Regions from separate parts of the Thalassospira sp. MCCC 1A02898 genome, predicted to be linked through region 3. Evidence: predicted binding sites of a transcription regulator. Region 3 holds the regulator's gene; each other region holds the start of a gene.
The links. Region 3 encodes PhoB, which activates phosphate uptake and scavenging genes when phosphate is short. Its sites were predicted from a motif close to TNTCATAAAACTGTCA; they were not measured.

Region 1: a site for PhoB is predicted at 2,664-2,679, ahead of phnC (phosphonate ABC transporter ATP-binding protein). Genes of this name have one in related genera too.
Region 2: a site for PhoB is predicted at 1,935-1,950, ahead of AUQ41_RS05600 (RNA degradosome polyphosphate kinase). Genes of this name have one in related genera too.
Region 4: a site for PhoB is predicted at 2,917-2,932, ahead of AUQ41_RS13545 (inorganic phosphate transporter). Genes of this name have one in related genera too.

Annotation. Positions count from the first base shown of each region.
Region 1 is NZ_LPXK01000012.1:363,307-369,486, forward strand. It holds gene phnE (phosphonate ABC transporter, permease protein PhnE) at 1-587, opposite strand, end outside; gene phnD (phosphonate ABC transporter substrate-binding protein) at 656-1,672, opposite strand; gene phnC (phosphonate ABC transporter ATP-binding protein) at 1,743-2,588, opposite strand; gene AUQ41_RS16125 (Ldh family oxidoreductase) at 2,893-3,888, opposite strand; gene AUQ41_RS16130 (META domain-containing protein) at 4,122-4,580, shown strand; gene AUQ41_RS16135 (BCCT family transporter) at 4,715-6,180, opposite strand, start outside.
Region 2 is NZ_LPXK01000008.1:22,700-28,879, reverse strand. It holds gene aspS (aspartate--tRNA ligase) at 1-794, opposite strand, end outside; gene AUQ41_RS05605 (histidine phosphatase family protein) at 1,051-1,599, opposite strand; gene AUQ41_RS05600 (RNA degradosome polyphosphate kinase) at 2,062-4,209, shown strand; gene ppx (exopolyphosphatase) at 4,236-5,717, shown strand; gene AUQ41_RS21120 (hypothetical protein) at 5,815-6,156, shown strand; gene AUQ41_RS05585 (DUF1835 domain-containing protein) at 6,156-6,180, shown strand, end outside.
Region 3 is NZ_LPXK01000011.1:47,583-53,762, forward strand. It holds gene pstC (phosphate ABC transporter permease subunit PstC) at 1-574, shown strand, start outside; gene pstA (phosphate ABC transporter permease PstA) at 567-1,916, shown strand; gene pstB (phosphate ABC transporter ATP-binding protein PstB) at 1,918-2,721, shown strand; gene phoU (phosphate signaling complex protein PhoU) at 2,744-3,466, shown strand; gene phoB (phosphate regulon transcriptional regulator PhoB) at 3,484-4,182, shown strand; gene AUQ41_RS11245 (cation:proton antiporter) at 4,263-6,011, opposite strand; gene AUQ41_RS11250 (hypothetical protein) at 6,065-6,180, shown strand, end outside.
Region 4 is NZ_LPXK01000011.1:564,214-570,393, reverse strand. It holds gene queA (tRNA preQ1(34) S-adenosylmethionine ribosyltransferase-isomerase QueA) at 1-417, opposite strand, end outside; gene AUQ41_RS13550 (VUT family protein) at 541-1,086, opposite strand; gene AUQ41_RS13545 (inorganic phosphate transporter) at 1,318-2,844, opposite strand; gene AUQ41_RS13540 (AsmA family protein) at 3,015-6,180, opposite strand, start outside.

The DNA of each region.
Region 1 (6,180 bases), on a different contig from region 3:
GGGATCACGCCAAAGATAACTTCCTGGAGCGCATTGGCGCCCGTTGCACGAATGCCTTCGACCGGTTCGGGGTCAATTGCTTCGACCGCCTCGGAAAACAGTTTGGCCAGAACGCCCGTGGTGTGAATCCAAAGCGCCAGGACACCGGCAAACGGGCCAAGGCCGACCGCAACCACGAACAACATGGCAAAGACCATTTCGTTGATCGCGCGGAAGGAATCCATCAGGCGACGCACCGGCTGATAGACCCAGACAGGGACAATATTTTCAGAAGAAAGAATACCAAACGGGATCGAACAAACGATGGAAAGCGCTGTGCCCCAGATCGCAATCTGGATGGTGATCCACATTTCTGCGACATACATCTTCCACATCAGGAAGTCGGGCGGGAAGAAGCCCTCGGCAAAGTCGACCATGTTGCCGCTGTTTTCAAACAGCGCCATCGGGCGCATATCTGCCCCCTCCCACGACATGGCCAGAAGTCCAAGGATGATCGCCCAAAGCAGGAAGCTTGATGCCGACCGTTTAAGGTCACGCGGTGGAAGCTCCGTTGCGACAGATGATGTCGAAGAAATGCTGCTGTTCATCGTTCAAATCCCGGAATTAAAAGCAAACAGGGAGCGCACCTTCGATGCACTCCCTGTCGAAAAGTCGGTTACTGGTAGGCAACCAGGATGTCGAGTTCAGCAAGTTTCTTGTCGATCTCGGCAACGCGTTCTGCTTTTTCTTCAGCAGAAAGTTCTTCGGTGTTCTGGATTTTCAGCTTGTCCTTGAACAGGGCCAGCTGACGGATCGGGTAAAGCTGCGCGTTCGAGCTTTCCATGAAAAGACCCATGCCATCGGAGTTGTTGGCAAGGACTTCCTTGGCGCTTTCAACATCACCGAAACGACCGTAACCAAGGAAGAATGCCTTGATTTCGGATTTCAGTTCGCGCGACAGGTCTTTACGGTAAACCATCGGGTCAGACGGGATCAGCGGCGAGGTCCAGATGACTTTGACCTTGTCGGTGATTTCCGGCTTGTTCATTTTGGTACGGCCAAGTTGCTCGGAGTTGTTGGCAGCAACATCAACCTGCTTGTTGGCAGTCGCCATCAGATTGGTTTCGTGGTTGGCGTTACGAACGGTCTTGAAGCATTCCTTCGGGTCAACGCCGTTTTTCGCGAAAACATAATAGGACGGAACCAGGAAGCCCGAGGTCGAGTTCGGATCACCGATACCGAAGTTCAGCGAACCATCACATTTCAGCATGTCTTCAAGGGTTTTGACCTTGTCGTTGTCAGCCTGCGTGATGATGTGGGAATAGTAACCGTTCGAACCATCAGATTTCGACGTCTGAACGAAGACTTCGCCACCGGCGCGGTCAACGGCTTCCATTGCCGACTTGTTACCAAACCAGCCAACGTGAACCTTGCCAAAGCGCATGCCTTCGATGATGCCGGCATAATCCGGTGCAAAGAATGCCTCGACGTCTTTGCCAAGTGCTTCTTCCATGTCATCGATCAGCGGCTGCCACTGAGCTTTGAGGTTGGAAGTAGATTCGGTCGAAATGATACCGAAAACGATGGTTTCCGGATCCTGTTCGAGCGGCTTGAATTCAACATCGGCCTTGGCAACGACGGATGCCAGCATCGTGGCCGCAAATGCTGCGGATGCGATTGTCTTAACGTTCATAAGAAGTCCCCTGTCAGAATAGATTTCGACATGTTTCGAGAAGGTAAGGCAGTCATGACAACTGGCCCGGCTAGCTTGTTGCGACAGCCAGGTCCTTTTCTGCGATGGGCCGTGTAACGGGCTCTGCGGCCTTTGCCGCACCATCGGCAAAAAGTTCGGAAGAATGTTCGCCGTAAAGTTCCTGAAGGAATTGCGGCGTCAGTTCGCTTGACGGTCCGTCAAAAACGACTTCACCATCGCGCATGGCGATGGTGCGTTTGCAGTAGTCTTTTGCGTAATCAACCTGATGAAGCGATACGATGACGGTGACGTTGTCTTCGCGGTTTACGCGATCAAGCGTGTTCATCACCTTGCGGGACGACGCCGGATCAAGCGATGCAATCGGCTCGTCGGCAAGAATAAGTCGGGCGCCCTGGGTAATGGTGCGCGCAATCGCCGCGCGCTGTTGCTGACCACCCGAAAGGTTACGCGCCTTTTTCGACGCATGAGCATCAATGCCAACACGATGAAGTGCGCTCATGGCGCGCATCTTTTCGGTTTTGGTAAACAGACCAAGCGAGCCGCGCCATGCCGGAACACGGCCCAAAAGCCCCATCAGGACGTTGGTCAGAACCGAAAGGCGGCTAACCAGATTGAATTGCTGGAAAACAACACCAATCTCGGAGCGCACCTTGCGGGCACCGCGTGAAATCTTGCCATTTTCCTGAATGGTTTCGCCAAACACGACGATCTTGCCGCCATCGCGATCACCGCGCAACAAACCGGCAATATGACGGATCAGTGTGGATTTACCCGAACCCGATGCTCCAATCAGCGCCACCATCTCGCCTTCCCGCACCTGCAGTTTGACGCCGCTAAGCGCACGCTTGTCACGGGTAAAGCTTTTGTTCAGTCCAGAGATATCTACAACCAGCATCAAAAGAGTCGCCTGAATGTGTTTCGCTGGATGAAGAAGCTACGCACAAACCGCGACTCTACGGTGACACTGATGTTACAGTTCGATGATTACGCAGAGCATATCGCCCCGACAACAATTAAACTTGTCTATACATCAAGAATTAATCGAAGTATTCACCGGTAATTCCGACCTTATTTCTGTAACATTTTCAAAATTTTCAGCACGCACTTGTCTGATGAATATCCAATTTTAAAACTACAGAACAGTCAAACATTCTGCATCAACGATTTTGACACCGATACAGACACACCGATCGCGAACTTTATTTAATTTGACTGATGGTCTCCATGACATCGTCTTCGATCTCAAGCCCCTCCGCTTCGGCAAGTGCGCGCGCCTGCTTGCCGCGACGCCCCGGCAGACGAACGCCTTCTTCTGCGGCAATCTCGTTGGCAATATAGGCAAGGTGATCCATTACACCGACACCGCCGGTTGCCTTGGGATCAATGGCAATGATCAGTTGTCCAAGCGCAGGTGGTGCGCCTTTGTCATCAAAAAGTGACGAAGACTGGTGACCGAACTGTGCACCGGTAAGACCAGCTGCAAGAAGTTCCACCATCATCGCAAGTGCCGCCCCCTTGACCCCACCGGCCGGGATCATCGTGCCATCAATGGCTTTGACGGCATCGGTGGTCGGATTGCCATCCACATCAAGCGCCCAGTCATCTGGAATGGCGACACCCTTTTGCTTGGCGGCCATGATCTTGCCGCGCGCGACCTTCGAAAGCGCAAGGTCGATGATGATCGGATCACCGGCATCGCCAACCGGAACACCAAAGGCAATCGGGTTTGTGCCAAACATCGGACGCCGACCACCCCATGCGGCCATCGCCGCCGGGGCATTGGCAAACATCATCGCTGCCAATCCCTTTTCCGCCAGACGTTCGACCGTAAGCCCCATCACCCCTGCATGATGCGATCTGTGGATTGCGGCAATCGCAATACCCTGTGTGCGGGCCATGTCTGGCAAGTGATCCATCATCAGATCCAGTGCCGGATAGGCAAATCCATGCTGCGCATCAATGCGCAAAACGCCAGGTGTCGGCTTTTCAAAGATCGGGCTGGTCATGCCATCAACCTTGCCGACCTTTGCCTGCGCGCTATAGGCCGGCACGCGACGAAAACCGTGTCCACCTTGCCCGGATGCCTCGGCCGTCACAAGTGCCGTTGCGACCGAGGCCGCATTGTCTGCCCGCACATTGCAACGCATCAAAGTTTCGCACACAAGTGCGTGGGCATCTTTCACGGAAATCTTCATCGTCAGGTAACCTTGATTTTCAAAGTGGGGCTTTGGAACCGGGAAATGGGCGCAAGGATCATGCGCCTGCAGGATCCGTAACATAGCCACAAGCCATCCCTGCGCGCAAAGCCGTTTTGGGTGCGACCAGAAGCGCCTTTGGCGCAAACGACTTTGAAAATATGATACCATCACCAGAATTTGCGAATAACAGGTTCGCGCGGGGGCCGCGCAAGCATTACAGGAATTCAGATATGCGTCAGGTTAAACACAGGATCGTCTTGCCTTTGGCATTGGTGGCATTGGCATCACTTGCCGCCTGCAGCACCGAGTCCACAGGCAACGTGACAACAGACTGGGCGAGTGTAACCGATCAGGAATGGCAACTGGTGCAGGTCATTGATGGCAACAGCACCCTTTCGCCAACACCGCCTGTCATGGCGACCGCGACATTTTCCAGCGATGGCATGGTGTCGGGCAATGCAGGTTGCAATCAGTATTCCGGCAGTTACGAACAGTCGGGATCGTCACTCGGTGTCGCGCAGCTCGCCATGACACGAAAGATGTGCATCGCCGACAACGCCATGCAGATCGAAAATGCCTTTAGCGGCGCATTCGTCTTGGTGAGTAGCTGGGATGTTGTTGATAGGCGTCTTGTTCTCAAGGACAATGACGGCGACATGGTTATCGAGCTGACACCCGCCGAACAATAAGCACATCGGCATCGTCAACATACCGCCAGACGCACCATGCTTGCGCGAAATGAAAAAGGGGCACCAGTTGGCGCCCCTTTTCTTTGACCGGGTATCATAACCGCCAAACGGCGAGATACGCATATGTCGATATTCTAGTCCTTGCTAACCGTCGCCTCGGAATTGGCACCGACGGCCTTGGGTTCGGTCCGCAGACCCTGGATGATCGAATAACAGGCCATCAGAAGGACAATCGCAAACGGGAAGCCGGTCGAAACCGCCATCGCCTGCAATGATCCAAGGCCACCACCCAGCAGCAATGCAATTGCAACCAGACCTTCGAAGGTGCACCAGAAGACGCGCTGCGGGACCGGTGCATCGACCTTGCCGCCTGCGGTGATGGTATCAATCACAAGCGAGCCAGAGTCAGACGAGGTCACGAAGAACACGATCACCAGAACGATCCCGATGAAGGACGTGATGGCTTGCAGCGGCAGCTGATCAAGCATGGTGAACAGTTTGATCGGCAGACCTGCTTCGGCAATCGCCGTAACGCCTTCGGTTACCATATGCACCGCGGTGCCGCCAAAGGCCGTCATCCAAAGAACACACACCAGCGACGGAATAATCAAAACGCAGGTGATGAATTCACGCACGGTACGACCACGTGAAACACGTGCAATGAACATGCCAACAAACGGTGACCAGGAAATCCACCACGCCCAATAGAAGGACGTCCAGCCCTGGCTGAAGTTGGCGTCTTCACGACCGACCGGGTTTGAAAGTGCCGGAAGATATTGCGCATATGACAGCAGGCTCGAGAAGAAGCCGGTGATGATTTCCATCGTCGGACCAACCAGAACCACAAACAGCAACAGAAGTGCCGCAAGGATCATGTTGATTTCCGACAGACGCTTCACCCCGGCATCAAGCCCCGCCAGCACCGAAATAAGTGCAACACCGGTAATCCCGACAATCAGGAAAACCTTCGATGTATCGGAAACCGAAATGCCAAACAGGTAATCAAGCCCGGCATTGGCCTGTTCCGCACCGAAACCAAGCGAGGTCGCAAGACCAAACAGGGTCGCGAACACCGCCAGAATATCAATCAGGTGACCGGTCCAGCCCCAAACACGTTCGCCAAAGATCGGATAGAAGATCGAACGAATGGTCAGCGGCAGGCCCTTGTTAAAGGAAAACAGTGCCAGTGCCAGTGCGACAGTGGCATAGATCGCCCATGGATGAAGACCCCAGTGGAAGATGGTCGCAGCCATGCCAAGATCAAATGCAGCATCGGCATCACCGGCGGCCGCACCAAGCGGCGCCCAGTCGGTACGAAGACCATCTTCACCGACAGCAATTCCACCCATCGAGGATGTGAAGTGCGAAATCGGTTCTGACACACCATAGAACATAAGACCGATGCCCATGCCGGCAGCAAACAGCATGGCAAACCATCCCGCATAGGAATAATCCGGTGTTGCATCTGCACCGCCAAGGCGCACACGGCCAAGCGGCGAGACAATCAGAAACAGACACAACACGACAAATACGTTGGCAGCAGACAGGAAGAACCAGTCAAGCGACGATGTCAGCCAACCACGCAGGTCGTTAAACATCG
Region 2 (6,180 bases), on a different contig from region 3:
CCGAACTCGACAAAGATGTCATGCAGAACCGGCTCGATCGCGGCGAACACGTCGTCCTGGGTGGCAAAGGCCATCTCGAAGTCGAGCTGGTAAAACTCACCCGGCGAACGGTCGGCACGTGCATCTTCATCGCGGAAGCACGGTGCAATCTGGAAATATTTGTCAAAGCCCGAAACCATCAGCAGCTGTTTGAACTGCTGCGGTGCTTGCGGCAGGGCATAAAACTTGCCCGGATGCATACGCGACGGCACCAGGAAGTCACGTGCGCCTTCCGGCGAACTTGCGGTCAGGATCGGCGTCTGGATTTCAAGGAAGCCCTGTGCGGTCATTTTCTGACGCATGGCCGAAATCACCTGCGAACGCAGAACGATGTTCTTGTGCACGCTCTCGCGACGCAGATCGAGATAACGGTGACGCAGGCGAACCTCTTCGCCGTACTCGACATCGCCAAACACCGGCATCGGCAGAACTTCGGCCGAAGACTGAACCTCGATGTTCGATGCATAAACTTCGATCTCGCCGGTCGGCAAGTTGGGGTTGATGGTTGCGGCCGTACGTTTGACAACCTTGCCATCGACCGTGATCACGCTTTCAGCACGCGCTTTATCAAGCGTCTCGAACAGCGGGCTCGAAATATCGATCACGACCTGGGTGATGCCGTAATGGTCGCGCAGGTCAACGAACAGAAGGTTGCCGTGGTCACGTTTACGGTGAATCCAGCCAGACAGGCGAACTTCCGCATCGGCGTCAGTCGCGCGCAGCGCATTACAGTTATGAGAGCGAAAAGGATGCATTGTCATTCCAGGTTGCTTTGTATTTTGGGCCGCAAATTTGGCCGCAAAGGTGCATGCCAGACCCGCGCTGTCAAACAAAAAACGCACCACAACATGCCCGCCAACCAGTGATTCATGGCGCTTATGTGTGATGTTCCCCTGCCCGACGGGCGTGGTATCTCAAAATTTCAGCGGTATAAAACGCGCAGACAGGCCCTTCGTCAAGTGCCAGTAATGCAGACCAGCTAACGCACATCAGTCAACGCAGATCAGCAAATCATTGGGTGATTGGTTCTGCGCTGATCTTGACCGCCTGAAGATCCTTGACCTTGATAAAGTCGATCAGCCGTCCACTGCCCGGTGTGATTTCGCCCCAGTGATCAACATCGAACTCGAAATGCGCAAGCCCGCAGGTCGGATATTTGCGCGCCATGATCTCGCGCGCCTCATCATTGCCACCGCCATAAAGCGACTGGGCAAAAATCTCGATCCCCGGATTATGGCCGATGAACATCACATGCTTGGCGTCTTCATGGGTGTGGTGCAGGCTTTCAAGCAACACCCGCTCGCTGGCCATATACAGGTCTTCGTTATAGATCACATCGGCATCGGTTGCGAAATCCCGCCCCAAAAGGCCAAGCGTCTGCACCGCGCGCGCCGCCGTCGAACACCAGATCAGGTCCGGCACCAGTTCATGCTGACGCAGATAGCGGCCCATAAAGGGTGCAGCCTTTTCACCACGACGGTTCAGTTCGCGGTCATGGTCGGCCCGACCCGGATCCGCCCAGCTTGATTTGGCATGCCGAAGCAACAACAGCGTTTTCATGTCTTCGTTTCTCTAGGGCCCAAACTCACTCGCATGATCGTCCCGGTCTCCCGGATTTGTGCGGATATGCGAAGCAAAACCACAGGAAGATCTACATCTTTCAAGGTTTTGCGACAAAATAGCCCGTGCAAATCCGGGTGATCCGAAGGACAACTGATATGAGAGAAAGCCTCTGCGTCAAATCCCTTGACCGGGGACGCCCCCGCTCTGCGGGCATTTCCTAGCTTTTTCTCTCATATCAGTTGCCGGGCCGGTAATGTGAGTGAGTTTGGGCCCTACGTCGCGAACGATGATCAAACGGTGTTCTTCCATGCCATATCACACGCCGTGACGCCATTATAAAAACTGACACATAAATTTAAGAAAATTGCACCCACCCAAGCAGTTATCCTATACTCCATTTGCAACCGGGAACTGTCGCATAAGTTCAAGGACGTTCCCTCAATCCGCAGGAGGCATAGCGTGACACACGCCGCTGCAGTTCAGTCAAGCGCGATCACCATTGATTCGGAAAGCCGCTTCATTAACCGCGAATTATCGTGGCTGGCATTCAACAATCGCGTTCTTGAAGAGGCCCAGAATACCGGCCACCCGCTGCTTGAAAGACTGCGTTTCCTGTCGATTTCGGCCAGCAACCTTGATGAATTCTATATGGTCCGCGTCGCCGGCCTCGTCGGGCAGGTCCGCGCTGGCATGACCAAGGTCAGTCAGGATGGCATGAGCCCGTCCGAACAGCTGCGCGCCATTACCTTTGATGCCAACCAGTTGATGCAGGATCAGCAACGCGTCTGGCGCCAGCTCAGCAGCGAGATGGAAAAACAGGGCATCTCGGTCATTGATCAGGGCGACCTGACCCAGACCGACCGCAAATGGCTGGATGGCTATTTCACCCGCGAAATCTTCCCGACGCTGACCCCGCTTGCCATTGATCCGTCGCACCCCTTCCCGTTCATTCCCAACCTTGGCTTTGCCATCGTCATGCAGCTGTTTGATCCGGCTGACGGGCACAACATGCGTGGGCTTATTCCTGTACCGCAAAAGATCGGCCGCTTCCTGCGCCTGCCGGGCCGCAATGAACGTTATCTTCCGGTCGAACAGGCAATCTTGCTCTATCTTGGCAAGCTGTTCCCGGGCTTTGATATGATCGAACACGGTTTCTTCCGCGTCATCCGGGACTCGGACGTTGAGATCGAAGAAGAAGCCGAAGATCTGGTCCGCGTTTTCAAAACCGCACTGAAACGTCGCCGTCGCGGCAGCATCATCCGTCTTAAGGTCAACGCGGCGATGCCCGAAGACCTGCTTGATTTCGTCATCGATGAACTTGATGTCGCGCTTGAAGAAGTCGTCAAGGTCGATGGCCTGCTCGGCGTTGTTGATGTCAAACAGCTGATCGATTCCGATCTGCACCATGACTTGCTGTTCTCGCCCTATGCCGCACGTTATCCGGAACGGGTACGTGACTTTGGCGGCGATTGCTTTGCCGCGATCAGCAAAAAGGATCTGGTGGTTCATCACCCGTTCGAAGATTTCGACGTGGTGGTGCAGTTCCTGCTTCAGGCTGCCCGTGATCCCGATGTGGTCACCATCAAACAGACGCTGTATCGCACCTCGGAAAACAGCCCGATCGTCAAGGCCCTGATTGCCGCCGCGGAAGCCGGTAAATCGGTTACGGCGATGGTCGAACTCAAGGCCCGCTTTGACGAAGAAGCCAACCTGCGCTGGGCGGCTGACCTTGAACGTGCGGGCTGTCAGGTGGTTTATGGCTTCCTGGATTGGAAAACGCACGCCAAGGTGTCGCTGGTGGTCCGCCGTGAAACCCATGGCCTTAAGACCTATACCCACTTCGGGACCGGCAACTATCACCCGATCACCGCCAAATTCTATACCGACATCTCGTTCTTCTCGTGCGATCCGGCATTGGGGCGTGATGCGGCCAGCATCTTTAACTTCATGACCGGTTATGCCACCCCGCGCTCGCTTGAAAAAATCGCAATTGCGCCGCATACCCTGCGCCCGACGCTGCTGACCCACATTGATCAGGAGATCGAGAACTGCAAGGCCGGCAAGCCATCTGGCATCTGGGCCAAGATGAACAGTCTGGTCGATCCGGTGGTGATTGATGCGCTTTATCGCGCAAGTCAGGTTGGCGTTCATATCGAATTGATCGTGCGGGGTATTTGCTGTCTGCGTCCGGGGGTTCCGGGCCTTTCGGAAAACATCCGCGTCAAATCGATTGTCGGTCGGTTCCTTGAACATTCGCGCATTGTGGTCTTTGCCAACGGCGCAAAGCTTCCGTCGCGTAAGGCCAAGGCGTTTATTTCGTCCGCCGACTGGATGCCGCGTAACCTGAACCGCCGTGTTGAAACCCTGGTTCCGGTTGAAAATCCGACCTGTCAGCAACAGATTGTTGAACAGATCATGATTGCCAACCTGAAAGACACTGCACAGGCATGGCATCTGCAGCCGGACGGCTCCTATGAACGCTGCGAGGCAGGTGAAAATGCATTCTCGTCGCACAAATATTTCATGACCAACCCGTCACTTTCGGGCCGCGGAAGTGCGCTGGATCAAGCCGACCCGAATGTTCCCGTGCTACAGCTTGACGACTAAAGACGACCAACAGGTGCCAACATCTTATGCTGACTGACCAACGGGCTTCCAACCGCATCGCGATCATAGATGTTGGCTCCAACTCTGTGCGGCTTGTCATTTTTGATGGCATGACCCGCGCACCGATGCCGATCTTCAATGAAAAGGTCATGTGCGGCCTTGGCCGTGACCCGGAAAACACCGGTCGCCTCAACCCCGAGGGGGTGGAGCTCGCCGTGGTCGCCATGCACCGCTTTGCGAAACTGTTGCGTGCGATGAAGGTCACCCATGTCGATGTGCTGGCCACCGCTGCTGTGCGGGCTGCCAGCGACGGCAAGGAATTCTGTGATCGCGTGGCATCGGAAACCGGCCTGACGGTCAAGGTGATTGACGGCCTTGAAGAAGCCCGCCTGTCGGCCCTTGGCATCATATCAGGTGATCCGATGGCATCGGGCATCATGGGCGATATCGGCGGCGGATCGCTCGAACTGGTTTTACTGGATCAGGGCGAGATCAAAAAACGTGTCAGCCTGCCTTTGGGTGCGATGCGCCTGCATACGGTGTTTGGCTCTGACCGGGCCCGTCTGACGGCTGAAATCAATCAGCACCTTGATACGGTCGATTGGCTGGCAGAGGGTAAAGGCCAACAGCTTTATGCCGTCGGCGGTTCCTGGCGATCAATTGCCAAGCTGTTCATTGCCCAGGAAAACTATCCGATTTCGGTGGTGCATAATCTTGCCATGCCGCAATCGGAAATGGCCGAACTGACCCACATCATTTCCCAGCAAAGCCGGGTGTCGCTTGAAAAGATCGGCGGTGTGTCCAAACGTCGTATCGACAGCCTGCCGCATGCGTCTCTTGTCATGAACATGCTGATGACCCGCATGAAGCCAAAGGAAGTTGTCTTTTCCGGCCATGGCTTGCGCGAAGGCTGGATGTATGAAGTCCTGCCCGAAGATCTGCGTCAACGCGACCCGGTGCTTGAAGCCTGCTTCAGCTTTGCCGAAGACGGCGAACGTTTCCACCAGCACGGCGAAGAAGTCGCGCAATGGTGTGCGCCGATCTTCTCCGAACTGCCGGTCAATATCGAACGGCTGCGTTTGGCCGCCTGCATCATTGGGGATATCGGCTGGAACGAACATCCCGATTACCGTGCAGAGCAAAGCTATAACCGCATTCTGCGCCACCCCTATATCGACCTTAATCACCATGACCGGGTGTTCCTCGCCTACACCATCGGCTCGCGCTATACCGGCAACTTCAAGGGCGACGAAGCCAGCGACCGCATCCTCAGCGACGAGGACCGCCTGACGGGCCGTTTGTTTGGCCATGTCATTCGCCTGGGCCATACGCTGTCTGGCGGGGTCGAAGGCATTCTGCCGCAAACGCAATTGCTGCTCGAAGATGGCAAGCTGATCTTGCAATTCGAAAAGCAGGCATCGGCCCTGTATGGCGAAGTCGTTGAACAGCGTCTGTCGAAACTGGCCAAGCTTATGAACCGCGAAAGTGTTGTCCGCCTCGCCGAATAGAGTTCAGACGCGCACAATCAGACCGCGCATTTTATTGACGCCCCACACCAAAACCGGCACCATCATCGATCTCTTTTCTGATCAGGAGTGCCGTGTCATGACAGACACCAAACAGCCATCCGATCACACCGCGCGTGACATCGTGGGCGCACTGGCGCACATGTCCTTTCAAACGCTTTGTCAGGAAATAACCGTTCTGCCAGATACCGACGACGAAATTGAAAAGCTTCGCGCCGCGGCCCGCGATGATGAGAAATCACTGATTGACCTTCTGATTGCACTGCGGTCTGCCCGACTTGGTGACATTGCCCCCTTGTTTGCCAATCCGGACGACGATCCGGCCAATGCCAAAATCGCCACATCCGATGTGCCCGACAACATGCTCTCATTGCTGAGTGCCCTTCGGGCGAGCACGGGCGTCCCGGTCCCAGGCGAATAATGAAACCGCTCGACACCCAAGCCA
Region 3 (6,180 bases):
ACCCGCACTTGAAATTCTGGCGGGCGTGCCAACGGTTGTCTATGGCTTCTTTGCCGCGCTCACCGTGGCACCGTTCTTGCGCGACAATGGCGCGATCCTCGGCCTCGATGTCAGTTCGGAAAGTGCGCTGGCCGCCGGTCTTGTCATGGGCATCATGATCATTCCGTTTGTGTCCTCGCTGTCTGATGACGTGATGTCGCAGGTGCCGAAAGCGCTGCGTGACGGGTCCTATGCATTGGGGGCGACCAAATCGGAAACCATCCGGCAGGTGATTTTCCCGGCCGCCTTGCCCGGTATTGTCGGGGCGGTTCTGTTGGCCATTTCGCGGGCGATTGGTGAAACCATGATTGTTGTGATGGCCGCTGGTCTTGCCGCGAACATGACGGTGAACCCGCTTCAGGCGGTGACGACTGTTACCGTGCAGATCGTGACGCTTCTGGTCGGCGACCAGGAGTTCGACAGTGCAAAAACCCTCTCGGCCTTCGCGTTGGGGCTGGTTCTTTTCCTTGTCACCTTGGGGCTGAACGTATTTGCCCTTAAGGTTGTTCAGAAGTATCGCGAGAAATATGACTGATATGGCATCTCTTATGGAAGACAGAGCTGCGGCCAAAGTGATCTCTGACAATCTGCGCAAGCCGGTTGACTGGGATAGTCCGAAAATCACCCGTAACATCAAGAAACGTTACGCGGCCGAACGCCGCTTTAAAAGCTATGGTCTGGTTGCGATCTGTTTGGCGCTGCTGGCGCTTTGCACGCTGGCACTCTCGATCGGCTCTAAAGGCTACAGCGCCTTTTACCAGACCTATGTCCAGCTCGAAGTGACCTTTGATCCGGCTGTGATCGATCCGGAACGGACCGGCGATCCCGACGTGATCGGGCGCGCGAACTTTGATGGTCTGATCAAACAGGCGCTGCGTGATCGGTTCCCGGATGTGACCTCGCGCAGTGACAAACGTGATCTCTATGGCATCGTTTCAGGCGGCGCATCTTATGATCTGCGCGAACGGGTTCTCGAAAATCCGAGCCTGATTGGCCAAACGCGCACCATCTGGCTGATTTCCGGTGATGATTTCGACATGCTCAACAAGGGCTATATCGATCCCACCGTTGATGAAGGCGACCGTCGCCTCAATGACAAGGAAGTTGCTTGGTATAACGAACTGGTTGCTGACGGTGCGGTGGAAAAACAGTTCCACACCCGCTTCTTTACCAGTGGCGATTCCCGCGAACCGGAACTTGCCGGTATCTGGGGCGCGGCTGTTGGCTCGTTCTATACCCTGCTTGTGACTTTGGCATTGTCCTTCCCGATTGGTGTTCTGGCGGCGATCTATCTCGAAGAATTCGCCCCGAAAAACCGCTTCACCCAGATTGTTGAAGTCAACATCAACAACCTGGCCGCAGTCCCGTCCATCGTGTTTGGTCTGCTGGGGCTTGAGGTCTATCTCAATGTCATGCACTTGCCGCGCTCGGCCCCGGTTGTCGGTGGTTTGACGCTGGCGCTGATGACTTTGCCGACGATCATCATCGCATCGCGTGCGGCGATCAAGGCGGTGCCGCCATCGATCCGTCAGGCCGCCCTTGGCCTTGGTGCATCCCCGGTTCAGACCGTCACCCACCATGTCTTGCCGCTTGCCATGCCGGGCATTCTGACCGGCACGATCATTGGTATGGCACAGGCGCTTGGTGAAACTGCACCGCTTCTGATGATCGGGATGGTTGCCTTTATTGTTGATATCCCGGGCGGGGCTCTTGACCCGGCAACGGTTCTGCCGGTCCAGATCTATCTGTGGGCAGACAGCCCGGAACGTGCCTTTGTCGAGAAAACCTCGGCAGCGATTATGGTGTTGCTGGCCTTCCTTGTCCTGATGAATGGACTGGCTGTGTATCTGCGCAAAAAATTTGAACGGAAGTGGTAAAATGGCTGCTGTATCCCAGAGCGCAATGACGGCGGAGCCGTCGGTCGAAAAACCGAAAATGACCGCGCGCAAGCTCGATCTTTTCTATAGCGACAATCAGGCCCTCTATGAGGTCAACCTTGATATCCCCGAACAGCAGGTAACCGCACTGATTGGCCCGTCGGGCTGTGGTAAATCCACCTTCCTGCGCTGCCTGAACCGGATGAATGACACCATTGACGGTGTGACGATCAAAGGTGACGTTACCCTGGATGGTCGCGACATCTATGACAAGCGGATCGACGTGGTTCAGCTGCGCGCGCGCATCGGCATGGTGTTCCAGAAACCGAACCCGTTCCCGAAAACCATCTATGACAACGTGGCCTATGGCCCGCGTATTCATGGTCTGGTCAATTCGCGCGATGAACTTGATGAAATCGTCATGACCTCGCTCGAACGTGCCGGTCTTCTGAAAGAAGTCAAAGATCGTCTGCAATCGCCGGCAACCGGTCTTTCCGGTGGTCAGCAGCAGCGCCTTTGCATTGCACGCGCGGTTGCCGTCAGCCCGGAAGTCATCCTGATGGATGAGCCGTGCTCGGCCCTTGATCCGATTGCGACCGCCAAGGTCGAGGAACTGATAGACGAGTTGCGTTCGAACTACACGATCGTGATCGTGACCCACTCCATGCAGCAGGCCGCCCGTGTGTCGCAGCGCACCGCGTTCTTCCACCTTGGAAAGCTGGTTGAAGTCGGTGAAACCGATCAGATCTTTACCAACCCGAAGGACGAACGCACCAAGGGTTACATTACCGGCCGCTTCGGTTAAGCGACGCCAGGAGTACGCATAAATGGCTGATGAACATACCCATATCGTAAGTTCGTTCGACGAGGAACTGACCCGTCTGAACAACATCATTTCGCAAATGGGCGGGCTTGCCGAAAGCCAGCTTATTTCCTCGATCAGATCCATCGTCAAACGCGATTCCGAACTGGCCGAGAAAGTCATCCTGTCCGATCAGCGCATTGACGTGCTCGAACAGGAAGTCCAGGACTTTGCCGTCCGTCTTCTGGCCCTGCGTCAGCCGATGGCAGATGACCTGCGTCAGGTGGTGACGGCCCTTAAGCTATCAAACGATCTTGAACGCATTGGTGATCTTGCCAAAAACATCGCCAAACGCGCGCAGGTGCTGAACCAGATCCCGCCGATCCGCCCGGTTCAGGCGATCCCGAACATGGCCAAGCTGGCCCAGGAAATCATCAAGGATGTCCTGGATGCCTATATCGAAAGCGACGCCGAAAAGGCCCATCGGGTCTGGGAACGCGATCAGGAAGTCGACGATATGTACAATTCGCTGTTCCGCGAATTGCTGACCTACATGATGGAAGATCCGCGCAACATTACCGCATCGACCCATCTGTTGTTCATTGCCAAGAACATCGAACGTATCGGTGATCACGCAACCAATATCGCCGAAACGATCTATTACCGGATCAAGGGCGAAGACCTGCCGGGGATTGACCGGCCAAAAAACGACGCAGCGAACTTCGCTGTTGTCGAACCGAATGACTGACACGGGAGCATAGGAAGATGGACCCAACGGTTCTTATCGTCGAGGACGAGGCAGCAATCGTAACCATGTTGCGCTACAACCTCGAACGCGAGGGGATGCAGGTTGTCGAAGCCGGTGACGGTGACGAAGCGTTGAAAATTCTGGCTGAAACCCATGTCGATCTGGTTTTGCTCGACTGGATGCTGCCGGTGATGTCGGGGATCGAGGTCTGCCGTCAGATCCGCCGCAAGCCTGAAAGCCGCGATTTGCCGGTGATCATGGTGACTGCGCGCGGCGAAGAGGGCGACCGGATCCGCGGTCTTGATACCGGGGCTGATGACTATGTCACCAAGCCGTTTGCCATTGGCGAGCTTCTGGCCCGTATCCGCGCACTTTTGCGCCGGTCCGGTCCGGCGCAACCACAAGGGCAGTTGATCTATTCCGACATCGAAATGGATCTCGCCGCCCACCGGGTCAGCCGCAATGGAAAATCGATCCATCTTGGCCCGACCGAGTTCCGTCTGCTGCGCTATTTCCTCGAACATCCGGGGCGGGTTTTCTCGCGCGAACAGCTGCTTAACGCGGTTTGGGGCCCGAACATCTATGTCGAAACCCGGACAGTTGACGTTCATATCCGTCGCCTGCGCAAGGCGCTCAATGACGTCAAGGGGACGCGCGATATCATCCGCACCGTCCGTGCCGCGGGCTACGCGCTGGACTCTGAAACCGCTGCCTAAGCCGGTTTAGAGCCTGATCCGATTAAAAAACCCCCGCAGCGATTTGCCGCGGGGGTTTTTGTTTTCACCGCGTAACGGCTTTACGATTTTTCTTTCGCCGGTTTGTCCGAACTCTCCGACCCTGACGGCTTGCGCTGCGGGCGCGGCGCCAGTTCGTTCATCAAAAGCATGTCCGCACGGCGGAATTTGGCGATTTCGGCATCAATATCTTCCTGCGGCACGTCGCACGCCGCCAAAACGTGATCAGATAACCGCAACCCGGTTTCCAGAACCTCCGGGATGGCCGCATCCGCCCCGTGGCGCGACAGCGGCCCGATATGGGTGATGTCTTGCGCGCGGGCAAAGATCTTCAGATGCGGGTAATGCTGGCGCAAAAGGGCGACCGTCTTCTCGGTCGCATGCGGGTTCCCCATGGCAACAACCGCAATTTTTGCCTCATCGGTGTGTGCGGCCCGGAAAGTTTCCGGTCTGGACCCGTCGGCAAAGTAAACCGGAAGGCCTTCTGCCCGACCGCGCGAAACCTGCTGTGCGTCACTATCCAGCACAATGAACGGAATGTTGCGCGTCTTGAGCAACCGGGCCAGAACCCGGCCAACGCGGCCGCTTCCGATCACCAGAACATGCTGGTGAATGCCCTCGGACTCCTCTGCAATCTTGCCAAGCTGGTCTTCTTCCTTGGGATGAAGCTTTTCCTCGATCTTGTGACCCAGGCTGATCAGGGTCGGGGTCAGCGCCATCGAAATCGCCACCACCGGGATCAGCATGGCGGCCATTTCAAGCGGCACCGCGCCATTTTGCGCGGCCAGGGCAAACATCACAAAGGCAAATTCGCCGCCGGCGGCCAAACTCATCGCCACCCGTATGGCAAGGCCGGTTTCAAACCGGATCGCACGCGCCAGAACGAACAAAACCGCCGTCTTGATCACCAGCAACAGCACCAGCCACATCAGAATGGTGCCAAATTCGTTATAAACAACGTCGGCATCAACCGACATGCCCACCGACATAAAGAACAGCGACAGGAACACGCCGCGGAACGGCGAAATGTCGGCTTCGATCTGATGGCGGAACTCGGTTTCGGCCAGCATCACCCCGGCGATAAACGCGCCCAGCGCCATCGAAAGCCCGGAAACCTCGGTCAAGGTGCTGGCGGCCAGCACAACAAACAGCGTGCCGATGGCAAACAGTTCCGGGTTCTTAAGCGACGCGATATAGCGAAACAGGCGCGGCAACACATACCGCCCGACGAGTAACAACAACGCAACCGACCCGAAACCAAGCAGGATGCTCATCCACGGGCTGGTTTCCGTGCCAGCATCACCTGCTGCCTGCACCATGATCAGGAACGGACCAACCGCCACGTCCTGCAATAACAAAATGGCAAGGGCCGCACGGCCAAACCGGGTATTGAGCTGCTTGTCATCGGAAAGCTGTTTGAGGATGATCGCAGTCGATGAAAGCGCAAGCGCCCCTGCAATCACCAAAGCCGTCGGCAGCGGGAATTCCATGACAACCAGAAGCCCCAGAAGGGCTGCCATCGATACCAGAATTTGCAAAACGCCCAGACCGGCAAACCGCCCGCCAATGACGCGCAAACGATCACGCGAAAGCTCCAGCCCGATCATGAACAGCAGGAAAACCACGCCCAGTTCGGCAACCGTGGAAATGTCTTCGCGTTCGGAAATCAGGCCAAAGCCGAATGGCCCGATAAAGAACCCGCCAATCAGAAAGCCGATGATCGAATTCGCACGCAGCTTGTGCGCAATCGGCACCGCAATGATCGCGGCAGTCAGAATAAGAAACAGCTCAAACAGGACGCTGTGATGCATGGCGAAATTCGTTCCGGAAGGCGGTCAAATAATCAAAGGGTATCAGGACCTAAATGCCTGAAAATAACGAGATTACAACGATAACGAAAATAACCCTGCCAGTCGTGGGTAAATTTGCGGCATTGGCGAAATTCACCGCCCAATCGCACTATAAAGTGCTGTGTGGATT
Region 4 (6,180 bases), 520 kb from region 3:
CTCGAGGGCCGCAATCAGGTCTGCACCGGATTTGTTAAAGCGCAGGGTAACTTCGCCGCCGTCCTTCTTGGCAAGGACCTCAGCTTCGAATTCGTCATTGACCTTGAAGATTTCCCCGATGCGCAGCTTCTTGGCCGGCTTCGCAAATGCCACCCAGGTGCCAAGGCCTTCCTGTTTATGCAGGGTAACCTCAACCTTGGCATCGCCACGTTTGCCAAACAGGCGGGCCGGGATCACGCGCGTATCATTGGATATCAGCAGATCACCGGGACGCAAAATATCTGGCAATTCGCGCACGATACGGTCCTGCATTCCTTCGCCTGACAAATCAAGCATACGGGCGGCATCACGCGGGTTGGCCGGATGCTCGGCAATGCGTTCGCGCGGCAATTCAAAATCGAACAGATCGACTTTCATGGATCAGGGAAATTCCGCTCAATTAAAAAACAAATGAAGGGGCGTGTTATGCGCCCCTTCAGAAGAAATCACAAGGCCACGGACGGCATATCTGATAAGCCCAGGCCTTGCATCAAACCGATATCAGCCGCGGGCCGGTTCCGCATCGTTGCGCGGTGTAATCACCGTCATCAAAAGACGGAACGGAGCCAGACAGGTCAGCGCCATGATCATCTTGGCTGCGAAATCACCCATCGCCCACGTATCCCACGGAAGACCCGTACCGGCAAACGCGATCGAGAAGAACAAGGCGGTATCAACCGCCGACCCGATGCCGGAAGACACCAGCGGTGCTTTCCACCAGCTTGCCCGGCGCAGTTTGTCAAACACGGTCACATCAAGCATCTGGGCAATCAGAAAAGCTGAACCCGATGCGATGGCAATACGCGTATCCGCAACGATCAGCGACAGAATAACCGCCAGCGCAAAACCGGCCAGCACAACAACCCGTGCCGCCGCCGCACCGCGGGCACGGTTGGTCAGGTCGGTAACAAGGAAAGCGACCGGATAGGTAAAGGCACCATAGGTCAGCCAGTCCGCCAGAACGCCGGGCAGCGGGTATTCGACCAGAATGTTCGATGCGACAACGGTCACCGCCATGGCGAGGACACCGAAAATGATCGCTTTCATCTGTTAGCCCTTCTCATCAAATGAACCCACGCATAACAAATCTCGCGGCCCACCATACTGGGCGACGATCACGAACGGATTCTGTGTAACTTTGGTGCGGCTGTTTACGCGCAGACCAAGGCCCGGTCAAGGAAAAACGGCGATCAGGAAAACCTGATCGCCGCTGCAGATCGCTGCAAGTCGCCCCGGGGAAAATGGGGCGCCGCGCCGCGAAACCATATTCGTTTTAAGTTACAGCATGATGCCGCGAATGGTGAAGAATAACAGGGCGCCGAGGAAGGCACCGGCCGGAACCGTCACCACCCAGGCGGTTGCAATCGTCACCGCATAACGACGACGCACCAGAAGGCGCTTGCGCATTTTCTTCTCGGCCTTTTCGGCTTCACTCGGATCAATCTGACGAAGCGCTTCGATATGTTCGTCGCCCTGTTCGTTTTCCGGACGATCCACCAACATAGGCGATGCGACCTTACGACGGCGATGCGACAGGCTTTCACGCAGGAAGCCAACCCCGAACACAGCACCAACCGCAATGTGGGTCGAACTCACCGGAAGACCCAGTGCAGATGCGAAAATCACCGTAAGGGCCGCCGACAATGCCACGGTATAGGCACGGATCGGATCAAGCTTGGTGATCTTTGAGCCAACCGTCTTGATCAGTTTCGGACCAAACAGGATCAGACCGGCAGAAATACCAAGCGCGCCAATGACCATCACCCAGATCGGGATCGGGGCCGAGGTCACAATCTGACCGCTATCAACACCGGAAACAATGGCGGCCAGTGGACCAATCGCGTTGGCAACATCGTTCGAGCCATGCGCAAAGGACAGCAAGGCTGCTGAGACGACAAGCGGGATGCGAAACAGCGATGCGATTTCCTTGCGACGGCCGGTCATGCTGGCCGAGGCACGGAAGACGGCCTTGCGGACCGGGATCACGGTCAGGAAGAACGCGGCAACACCAATGGCGATCACAACCGGTGTTTCGGCCTTCCAGATTTTCTTCACACCCTTCATCATCAGATACATCGTGAAGGCCGAGACCATGACACCGACCAAGATCGGAACCCACTTGCGCGCAGCAGTCACGCGGTCTTCGGTGTAAAGAATGCGGAATTTGATAAAGGCCAGGAACCCGGCAGCAATCAAACCACCCAGAACAGGCGAGATCACCCAACTTGCGGCGATTGTGCCCATGGTCGGCCAGTTCACCGCCCCAATGCCAACGGCGGCCATACCAGCCCCCATGACACCACCAACAATCGAATGCGTGGTTGAGACCGGCGCGCCAAACCAGGTGGCTAGGTTCAGCCAAAGGGCCGCAGCCAGAAGGGCTGCCATCATCGCCCAGACAAAGGTTTGGGCATCGGGCATTTGGGTCGGATCAATAATGCCGTTCTTGATCGTGCCGACAACATCGCCACCGGCAATGATCGCACCGGCGGCCTCGAATATGGCCGCAATCAAAAGGGCGCCAACCATGGTCAGCGCCTTGGAACCCACCGCCGGACCAACATTGTTGGCAACGTCGTTGGCCCCGATATTCAGCGCCATATAGCCACCGATAACGGCGGCGGCGATCAGGAAGCCACTTTGCGGCAGTCCGCCCATGTGAAAGGCGACAAACGCACTACAGGCAAGCAGGAAGACAAGTGCCAGACCAAGCTTCGCACTGATCGATGCTGTTTCACCCAGCCCCGCATCCATGCGTTTTTGCCACTTGAGATCCTTATCCAGAGCAGTTTTCTTTACCGACATAATCAACCGTTACCATCAAAGGGAATCGACGGGCGGATCATGTCGAAGCCGGACCTCTTTGTTAAGGTTTTTTTGCTGTTTTATGACGACCTTCGGATAAGTCTTTGAGGATAAAGAAAAACGGCCCCAAAAAACGGGGCCGTTTTCCAACATTTTCAAGGGATTTGATATCAGCGACCGAACTGGTTCAAAAGCCCCTTAAGCAGGCCTTTGGCCGCATCTTCGGCAGAGCCGCCACCAGAACCACCGGTTCCCGATGAATCGTTGCTTGATCCGCTGCCACCCAGTGCCTTGTCGATCAGGTTGTCGAGAACCCGAACGGCAACCTTGTCCATGCGTCCGGTGATGACCGGGTCATCGATCTTGCCTTTGGCATAGACGCTGAACGGCGGCAATTCTTCGATCTTTTCAGAGAAATCGAAATCAGCCTGCGTATCCATCACCCAGCGCGGCAAATCAAGGGTCGCATCCGCATCCGCTGTACCGACCCGCGACAGTGCTTCGACACGTGTGGTTTTGGCAATGCCGTTGGTGATGGTCATGTCCGCTTCAAGTGATTGCATTAGATCGTTGTTGCCAACACCTTCAACCACCATGGCCTGCGGACCCTGACGAAGCAGTGCTTCGATATTCAGGCGCGGATCCGGCGACCGTTTATCGGCATTACTGAACCGCACATTGTTCAGAACCAGATTGGCCGTACCGTTCAGGGCCGATACCAGACGGCGCGATGTATTGCCCTGCGCATTGGCATCAAATGTCAGTCCCAGTCCGCCAAGGATGGTGTCACTTGCCACCCGGATTGGCACGAGGCTTTCGATCCGCGCACTGTCCAAACGACCGGCAAGGGCCAGTTTGGGCACATCGGTGTTGCGCGCATCAAAGGTGCCGTTAATCGCAAGGTCCCCCTGCCCCAGAAGCCCGGTAAAGCTCGGAATGCTGAGAAGCCCGTTAACCAACGTTGCCTTCAGGTCCGGATTGATCAGGCTATAGGTATCGAAATCGAGCTGATCCAGGGCAACCGCAATATCAGCATCAATCGAACGAAGGGCCGAAACATCAATCACGGTGTCATCCCACGGCGTGCCGTCGCGGGCATCAACGCGGGTAACCATCGTGGCTTTCGGCAGATTGAATGCCGCCTTGCGCGGGCCGCTGCCCATACCAGGCATAAGGCTTGCGCGCTTTTCTGCTGGCAGGAACGGATCCACCACAAGCTTGCCACCCGATAGTGCGACAGAAAGCTTGGGCTGTGCCTGTGAACCATCAAAGCGCACTGTGCCCGACGTTTCAAATGCGCCGAGGATAAGCTTCAGCCCATCGAGCGCGACATTCTGCGCATTGCCCTTCACCGTGCCGGAAACTGCCAATCGGCCAAGATTGCCCGATGGCGTGTAGGTTGGTGCCAAAAGCTCCAGCGCACGGTTTAGGCTGGATGCCTGAACGGCAAGTTTGCCATCAATGCCCGGATTACTGCCAAGCATCTCTGAAACAATACCATCAAGCGCAACCTGCAACAGCGGGTTGGACACATCAAGCGCAACCGTCGGTCCGGTGATCGGACCATTCAGATCCAGATTTGCCTGAACACTCTTGTAACTGCTTGCCGGTGCCGGAAGGGTAATACCCGTCAGCTTTGCCAGCGGCTCCAGCGTTTTGGCCGTGATACGCACGGACAGGTTATCGAATGCCGGCACATCAGCCGAACCGTTGAATGCGCCCTTTGCACTGGCGGCAAGGCCTGCTGCATCGGCAACCGCAAAATTGGTCAGGGTAATATTCGGACCATTGAGGCTGCCATCAATTGAAATGCCACGTACCGACACGCCAGAAGAGATGATCTCATCAGCGGCCAGTCGGTAATTGGCGGCCATACCTTCAAGGGGTGCCAGCGCATCCTTGATGATCTTGACCATATCCTGCTTGGCAGAAGACGCATTGCCCGCATCCGATGAAGATGATGCAGCACCGGTCGATGTATTGCCGCCCGCCTCAGAAGTCGTAGAGACGGAAACGTCCGCATCCGGCGCAGCTGCGACATATTGATCCAGATTGATCCGGTCGAGCTTCAGACCAATGCCCAAGGCAGGCAGGCCCGATCCGCCGAGATTGGCAACAACAGCCCCGCGAATGGCGGTGTCATCGACACGAAGATCAAGATCGGAAATATTGAGTTGTTCGGATGTACCCTTGATCCCGCCGGTCAAGGAGAACCGGCGAAGACGATCAGCACGAATGCCGTCGACATCAACACCCAACCAACGCATGACCGCACGAATGTTTTCGGATGCCACTTCATAGCTAAGTGCTGCACTCAAGTCCGGCGTATTACCCGAAATGCTGCCAAAGACAGATACATCTGTCCCGCCGGGAAGACCGGCAGAAACTTCGTTCAGCGTGATCTTGCTATTGGCGATTGCCGCATTGATCCGCGCATTATGGACCGGCGTCTGGTTATAGATCAGGGTTTCGACTTCAAAATCGATCGACGCCTTCAGATCCGCCGGGATCGCCGGTGCATTGGCAGCACCGTTTTTCTTGACCGAGCTTTGCGACGGGATCGATTGTGCGCCACCTGCCGCGTCGCTTGATGCTTCCGGCGCGCTGTTGGCGTCACTGGACGCAGGCGATGCGCCTGTATTGCCCATATCGGCCAGAACAAGGATGCTATCAAGATCAAGCTGATTGAAGCGAAGCGCAACATCGGCATTGAGGCTTGGTTCCTGATCAATGGCAATCGCGCCAGACCCACGGGTTTCACCAAACCGGATCGAAAGATCATTGAGCGTCACCGATTTGGCATTGGCCGTGATGTGCCCGCCAAGATCAAGCGGCTTGGCCGCGATATCGGGAATGTCGGCATCGTCGCCGGCAATCCGGAGTGCGGCTTCACGCAGGTCATCAAAATTGCCATCAATCTCGCCGTCGAAACCGGGATTATCCGTTGAAAGATCGACACGCCCGGCGACGGTGACACCACCATCGACCTCATCAATGCCCAGTTTCAGACTGACCGGGAACGGTGCAGTCTGGCTGATCTGCCCGACATTCATCGCAAATGTCAGCGGAATACCGCGATAGAAAACATACCCTTCACCCTCCATCGGGCCATTCAGGGTCTCTGCCGATATACCAAGGGTAAGGCCTTCAATTCGTTCTTCGGAGCCCGGCGCGCGATAGATGATGGTCGCGTTTTCAATTTCCAGACGGTCGACCTGAATAGTGCTGGCGAAATCACTGTCGGTGCTCTCAGCGGCATCAGTCGTACCCTCAGCACTCTCGGTTGGTGCCGGGGTGCTTTCAGCCCCCGTACCCGGCGTGCTGATTGTTCCCGCG